Regions from separate parts of the Rossellomorea sp. y25 genome, predicted to be linked through region 1. Evidence: a T-box and tRNA genes for the amino acid it is inferred to sense, from the RefSeq annotation. Region 1 holds a T-box; the other holds one or more tRNA genes.
The links. The T-box of region 1 lies ahead of trpS (tryptophan--tRNA ligase). A T-box ahead of a tRNA ligase gene usually reads a tRNA of that ligase, here a tRNA-Trp.

Region 1 (3,387 bases):
TCATACCACATTCTCTCGCCGAGTCCCTATATGATGAGTGGTCTGACAAGAAAAGAAAGACAGTTGAAGCAATTATTATTTATGGCGCTGGATCAGCTTCACAGCTCAAATAACACGGCAGAAATACGATACTGGTACACGGAATGGGCTCCACAGCGATATCGGTCCATTCAAGAGATGGACTTTGAAGAAATTTGGCAAATGTTATACGAAGAAACACAGTATGGCTGGTCGGACAAGCATCTGACTCTCTGCGAGAACTTAATAAAAGGACAACCTTTTTTTGAAAAACTATGGGAAGTGGAGAATCGTCCTAAGGTAAATTAATTGGTGAACGAAAACCTTGAGTCCGTGATGGGCTTGGGGTTTTTTGTTTGGGTAGGGGGAAAAGGTGGTTATGTGAATGTCCATAAAAAAGCCAAGAGCCTAATTTGCAGGCTCTTGGCACCATCACTATTTTCTTTTTCTCTCTTTACGCCCGAGTCCCATGGCCTTTTCCATCTTCTTCAGCATTTTGTTTGCAGCGAAGTTAGCCTTTTCTGCCCCGCGATCAAGGATATCATCAAGCTCGTCAGAATCAATCAATTCATAGTAGCGGTCCTGTACCGGCTTAATGGCCTTGATTACGACTTGAGCCAGGTCAGCTTTGAAGTCTCCATAGCCCTTACCTTCATACTTTTGTTCAAGTTCTTCTATTGAACTGCCTTCAAGAATCGAATAGATAGAAAGGAGGTTTGATACTCCTGGTTTGTTTTCTTTATCGTATTTCACGATTCCATCTGAATCCGTTACAGCACTTTTGATTTTCTTTTCAATCATCTTCGGATCGTCGAGGAGCGTGATAAATGATTTCTGATTTGCATCGGACTTACTCATCTTCTTCAATGGGTCCTGTAGGGACATGACACGAGCCCCAACTTTAGGAATCCGGACTTCCGGAACCGTAAAGATGTTGTTGTATTTATTATTGAAACGCTCAGCAAGATTTCTCGTTAATTCCAGATGCTGCTTCTGATCGTCTCCAACTGGGACTAAGTCTGTTCCATACAGAAGAATATCAGCTGCCATTAATGGGGGATAGGTTAATAATCCTGCAGAAACTGCTTCTTTACCATGTGATTTATCTTTGAATTGTGTCATTCTTTCAAGTTCACCAATATACGTCACACATTGCAGGATCCATCCTGCCTGTGCGTGGGCCGGAACTTCCGATTGAATGAATAGTGTTGATTTATCCGGGTCGATGCCACAAGCAATATAGAGTGCAGCGAGACTGCGGATATTCTTGCGAAGCTCCATTTTATCCTGTGCTACCGTGATTGCATGCTGATCCACTACACAGAAATAACAATTGTATTCCTCCTGCAGCTCAGTGAACTGCTTCATTGCCCCGATGTAATTCCCAAGCGTAATCGTACCACTCGGTTGAATACCACTAAAGATTGTCTTCATCTAACTTCCTCCTCAAAATAAACAAAATAAAAACCCATCCGTCCTATAGAAGATAGGGACGAATGGGATCATTTCCGCGGTGCCACCCTAAGTACTCAAATGAGTCAGCTTAGTCCATGTGAACATGGAACCTCTTTAACGTGAGGTTGATCCGTTATATGCTACTCTATTTCACAAATAAAGCTCAGAAGTCCATTCCCTCTCCATGAATACTTGTTTTCACCAACCACAAGCTCTCTATAATTCAATAATGAAAGGTACTACTCTTCATCAACGCTTATACTCTCATTCATATACATTTATTATATAAAATAAATGTTCGTAATTCAAGTGTACACGAGATAGGACAAAGTGATCGAAAGTACGAGCGAAATAGTACCGACTATAAGAAATGATCGCGTAATGGAATAAGAGCGCTGCATTCCGTATTCTTCATGAGCATCCTTCGTTTCATCCAGTGTATCAAACTGGGAGATGTATTTTCCTTGTTTCGTACTGTTTCTGAATCTCTTAAGAGCATACAAGATTCCGTTGAAAAAACCTTTTTGAAAAATATAAAGGAGGGCTCCTATGGCAACATACGTAATTCCGATAATGAACAAACTGTCTATTATAGAAAGAAGGAGGTTTTTCCCCTGTAGAATAGCAGTCGCAAAGACGATGATGAAAAACAGCAGTGTAGGTATGTAGAAAAAATTTATTCGTTTCATAGTACTCCTTAATTTGTTTTTTATAAAAGTATACATGAAGGGTAAAGAAGAATTCAATCATCGTTCATATATATTCAGTTCAGCATGCAATGTGTGGTAAAAGAGACAGAAATCCTTATAGTGCGTATACATTTGAAACTCCTAACTCCACATAAATCCTTGAAGAGAATAGAGTATAAATTCTATTTTTTATATTTAGTCTGTAAATCTTATAATTATAATAGAAGTAGAGGGGGCGTTGGGGAATGATCCTCCACAATACAATTGAAATTGCCGTAATTAAAATTTACGTTTGTAACAATTGTAATGGGACAAACTCTCTAAAATGAACAGTTAAAACCCTTATACATCAAGGTTTTAACAACAATATACCTATTAATCTGATAATTTTGCAAAAAAACTGTTAAATTCATATTGCAATAATTTCTCTATCATGTATAATAAGTAACAAATCTTCTGAAAATTAGAAGATAAATAAATATGAGATTTACGAGGAGGTCAATTTCAAGATGAAGAAAAAGTTTTCATTCTTGCTAGTTCTTCTTCTGGCTCTAAGTACTTTCTTAGCTGCATGTGGCGGCGACAAGAAAACTGAGGGCAACGAAGGAGCATCTGGTGAAGGCGGCGAGTCTGCTGAAAAGAAAGAACAGGTACTTAACTTACTAGAGAGTTCTGAGATCCCATCAATGGACTCTACTCTAGCAACTGACGCTGTTTCATTTAAAGTAATGAACAACGTATTTGAAGGTCTTTACCGTTTAGGTGAAAATGATGAGGCTGTACTTGGTATGGCTGCTGAAGAACCTCAAATCAGTGAAGATGGTAAAACTTACACGTTCAAACTTCGTGATGCTAAATGGTCTAACGGAGATGCAGTTACTGCTAACGACTTCGTTTACGCTTGGCAAAAAGCTTTAAACCCTGATACTGGTGCAGAGTATGCGTACATCATGTACGATATCAAAAACGCTGCAAAAGTTAACGCTGGTGAAGTTCCAGTTGAAGAATTAGGTGTTAAAGCGGTTGATGAGAAAACTCTAGAAGTTCAGCTTGAAACAGCTGTTCCATATTTCAAAGCTTTACTTTCTTTCGCAACATTCTATCCTCAAAACCAAAAGTTTGTTGAAGAAAAAGGCGATAAATTCGGTCTTGAAGCTGACACTGCAGTTTACAATGGTCCATTCACACTATCTGAGTGGAAGCATGAGCAAAGCTTCAAATTAAC
Region 2 (3,387 bases), 280 kb from region 1:
CATGAGGTAAACGAATAATACACCCCCATCAAAAATGGAAGAATCTGAATCACTAAAAAAAATATAAGTGCCGGTCCAACAAAGGCAGCATACGTCAGCAAGCTCTTATACTTGAACTTCTTCTTCGTAACCGCCTTGATTTGCGCATCTGGGCTTACTGGTCCAGTCTGAATCTTGGTTTCCACCCGTATCACCACCCCTAATAATGTAATCGCTTTCTTACATTATAATGGGAGCGCTTTCTTAAATAGGGGGACTCAATTGACAAAGAAGGTGCAAAATTTTGACTAGATGGGTTTGGGATGGGTTGGTGATGGGTAAATGAAAAGGTTGGGTTTCTTTGGCTTGATAAGGTGAACGTAGGGTACAATGCGATTTTGAAAATAAAATGCTGGAATTGAAAATAAATGTGGTGAATTTGAAAATAAAATTGGAAAGTCGATAATAAATGTAGCAAAGTCGATAATAAAATCGAAAGGTCGATAATATATCTGCCAAACTCGATAATAAATCCGAAAAGTCGATAATATATCTGCTAAACTCGATAATAAATTATCAAGTGCCTATAAATCTAGCAGTTATATAGTTATAGAGAGTCGCTTTTTTATGTAAAATTATCATTTTCACTCTAAAATAGTCTTTTTTCAACTCCATTCCTGTACAAAATGCTACTAATACTATCTATAATATTGAAAAACTTCGAATCTCCCCCCTTATCCTACTAAAATAAAGCTGTTACTCATTGATCCACACTAAAATCTACTCATTTATTACATTCTTCCACATTTACCTCCTAAATTTCAGTCTCAGAACAATAAAAAAAGACTTCCTCTAATGAGAAAGTCTATCATATGTAAATTGGAGCGGGTGAAGGGAATCGAACCCTCATCATCAGCTTGGAAGGCTGAGGTTTTACCACTAAACTACACCCGCGAATGGTACCGGTGGCCGGGGTCGAACCGGCACTCCAGAGGAACACGATTTTGAGTCGTGCGCGTCTGCCAATTCCGCCACACCGGCATTACATTTGGAGGCGGCAACCGGATTTGAACCGGTGATCAGGGTTTTGCAGACCCATGCCTTACCACTTGGCTATGCCGCCTTAATATTGGAGCGGAAGACGGGATTCGAACCCGCGACCCCCACCTTGGCAAGGTGGTGTTCTACCACTGAACTACTTCCGCACTACTGGGCTAGCTGGATTCGAACCAACGCATGTCGCAGTCAAAGTGCGATGCCTTACCGCTTGGCTATAGCCCACTGATAGTATATGTCACGGAAATGAAAATGTGACTTTTATGGGGCGACTGATGGGAATCGAACCCACGAATGCCTGAACCACAATCAGGTGCGTTAACCACTTCGCCACAATCGCCATGATAAAATTGGCAGGGGTAGTAGGAATCGAACCCACACCAAAGGTTTTGGAGACCTTCGTTCTACCTTTAAACTATACCCCTATGAAATATAATTGGTTTCCAATGAATCTTCCTGCTATTAGCTGGGGTTCAATACTCCGCTTACGCTAGGAAAAAAATCTTGGTGGAGGGGGGCAGATTCGAACTGCCGAACCCGAAGGAGCGGATTTACAGTCCGCCGCGTTTAGCCACTTCGCTACCCCTCCAAATAGTAAATCACTCGGTTGGTGCCGGCAAGAGGACTTGAACCCCCAACCTACTGATTACAAGTCAGTTGCTCTACCAGTTGAGCTACACCGGCATCAAGTAATAAATGGTGGCTCAGGACGGAATCGAACCGCCGACACATGGATTTTCAGTCCATTGCTCTACCAACTGAGCTACTGAGCCATTATGCAAAATAAATATGGCGGTCCGGACGGGACTCGAACCCGCGACCTCCTGCGTGACAGGCAGGCATTCTAACCAACTGAACTACCGGACCAAAAATTTTCGCGCCTGCAAATTTTTTTACCATGAGTTGCGCCAGCAAAATAACTTTCATTACCTCGCAATAGCGAAAATAACTATCCATGCGTGACTCATTAAGGATTATACTATCCAAAGTCAAAAATGGTATTGCGGGGACAGGATTTGAACCTGCGACCTTCGGGTTATGAGCCCGACGAGCTACCGAACTGCTCCACCCCGCGACGATATGATTTGTTAAGTTAAACTTATAAATTAAGGATGATTATTCAACTCAGCTTATGCTTCGTGAAAAATCATGGTGGAGGATGACGGGATCGAACCGCCGACCCTCTGCTTGTAAGGCAGATGCTCTCCCAGCTGAGCTAATCCTCCATTATATTCATTGTTTTATTTCATTTTTGGAAAAAAGTGTTGGTGACCCATACGGGATTCGAACCCGTGTTACCGCCGTGAAAGGGCGGTGTCTTAACCGCTTGACCAATGGGCCTTAATAAGAAGAAGTGTTATGGCGGAGAGCAAGGGATTTGAACCCTTGAGACAGCGTTAACCGTCTACACGATTTCCAATCGTGCTCCTTCGGCCACTCGGACAGCTCTCCATATAATGGCTCCGCAGGCAAGATTCGAACTTGCGACCGATCGGTTAACAGCCGATAGCTCTACCACTGAGCTACTGCGGAACGATATGCCTGGCGACGTCCTACTCTCACAGGGGGAGATCCCCCAACTACCATCGGCGCTGAAGAGCTTAACTTCCGTGTTCGGCATGGGAACGGGTGTGACCTCTTCGCCATTGTCACCAGACAATTCCTTGTCACTTTTTTAAGGACAAGTATTATTATATCGCGTAGATATATTTTTTCAAGGCTTTTTTTATATTTTCTTATAAAATTTATTCCCTGAAAACTAGATAAAGAATTGATGTCAAGAAAGCCGAATACCGACCAATTGTGCATCTACTTCTTCAAGTAGATACCATTCCAGCTCCGGCGGCTAGAGACTCGAGGTCATTTCAGTTCAATCAGCTGAGGGTAAAAGGCACCCTCTTCTGATTGCCCAAAAATGCTTGTCGTTTCTGGTCAAGCCGCCTCCGCTTTATAGTGTGGTTAAGTCCTCGATCGATTAGTATCAGTCAACTCCACATGTCGCCATGCTTCCATCTCTGACCTATCTACCTAGTCATCTTCTAGGGATCTTACTCACTTACGTGATGGGAAATCTCATCTCGAGGGGGGCTTCATGCTTAGATGCTTTCAGCACTTATCCCTTCCGCACATAGCTACCCAGCGATGCCTTTGGCAAGACAACTGGTACACCAGCGGTGCGTCCATCCCGGTCCTCTCGTACTAAGGACAGCTCCTCTCAAATTTCCTGCGCCCACGACGGATAGGGACCGAACTGTCTCACGACGTTCTGAACCCAGCTCGCGTACCGCTTTAATGGGCGAACAGCCCAACCCTTGGGACCGACTACAGCCCCAGGATGCGATGAGCCGACAT

Region 2: it encodes a tRNA-Trp, which carries the amino acid that the T-box ahead of trpS (tryptophan--tRNA ligase) is inferred to sense. The anticodon was not compared.

The regions. Positions count from the first base shown of each region.
Region 1 is NZ_CP145886.1:1,649,558-1,652,944, forward strand. Features, by position in the region: gene AAEM60_RS08225 (YjbA family protein) at 1-327, shown strand, start outside; gene trpS (tryptophan--tRNA ligase) at 454-1,452, opposite strand; T-box leader at 1,504-1,735, opposite strand; gene AAEM60_RS08235 (DUF3899 domain-containing protein) at 1,779-2,162, opposite strand; gene AAEM60_RS08240 (peptide ABC transporter substrate-binding protein) at 2,672-3,387, shown strand, end outside.
Region 2 is NZ_CP145886.1:1,373,832-1,377,218, reverse strand. Features, by position in the region: gene AAEM60_RS06850 (sugar ABC transporter permease) at 1-185, opposite strand, end outside; tRNA gene AAEM60_RS06845 (tRNA-Gly) at 860-933, opposite strand; tRNA gene AAEM60_RS06840 (tRNA-Leu) at 937-1,020, opposite strand; tRNA gene AAEM60_RS06835 (tRNA-Cys) at 1,029-1,102, opposite strand; tRNA gene AAEM60_RS06830 (tRNA-Gly) at 1,110-1,184, opposite strand; tRNA gene AAEM60_RS06825 (tRNA-Gln) at 1,189-1,260, opposite strand; tRNA gene AAEM60_RS06820 (tRNA-His) at 1,300-1,375, opposite strand; tRNA gene AAEM60_RS06815 (tRNA-Trp) at 1,387-1,460, opposite strand; tRNA gene AAEM60_RS06810 (tRNA-Tyr) at 1,541-1,624, opposite strand; tRNA gene AAEM60_RS06805 (tRNA-Thr) at 1,644-1,719, opposite strand; tRNA gene AAEM60_RS06800 (tRNA-Phe) at 1,733-1,808, opposite strand; tRNA gene AAEM60_RS06795 (tRNA-Asp) at 1,826-1,902, opposite strand; tRNA gene AAEM60_RS06790 (tRNA-Met) at 2,037-2,110, opposite strand; tRNA gene AAEM60_RS06785 (tRNA-Val) at 2,186-2,261, opposite strand; tRNA gene AAEM60_RS06780 (tRNA-Glu) at 2,302-2,376, opposite strand; tRNA gene AAEM60_RS06775 (tRNA-Ser) at 2,396-2,487, opposite strand; tRNA gene AAEM60_RS06770 (tRNA-Asn) at 2,494-2,568, opposite strand; rRNA gene rrf (5S ribosomal RNA) at 2,576-2,692, opposite strand; rRNA gene AAEM60_RS06760 (23S ribosomal RNA) at 2,991-3,387, opposite strand, start outside.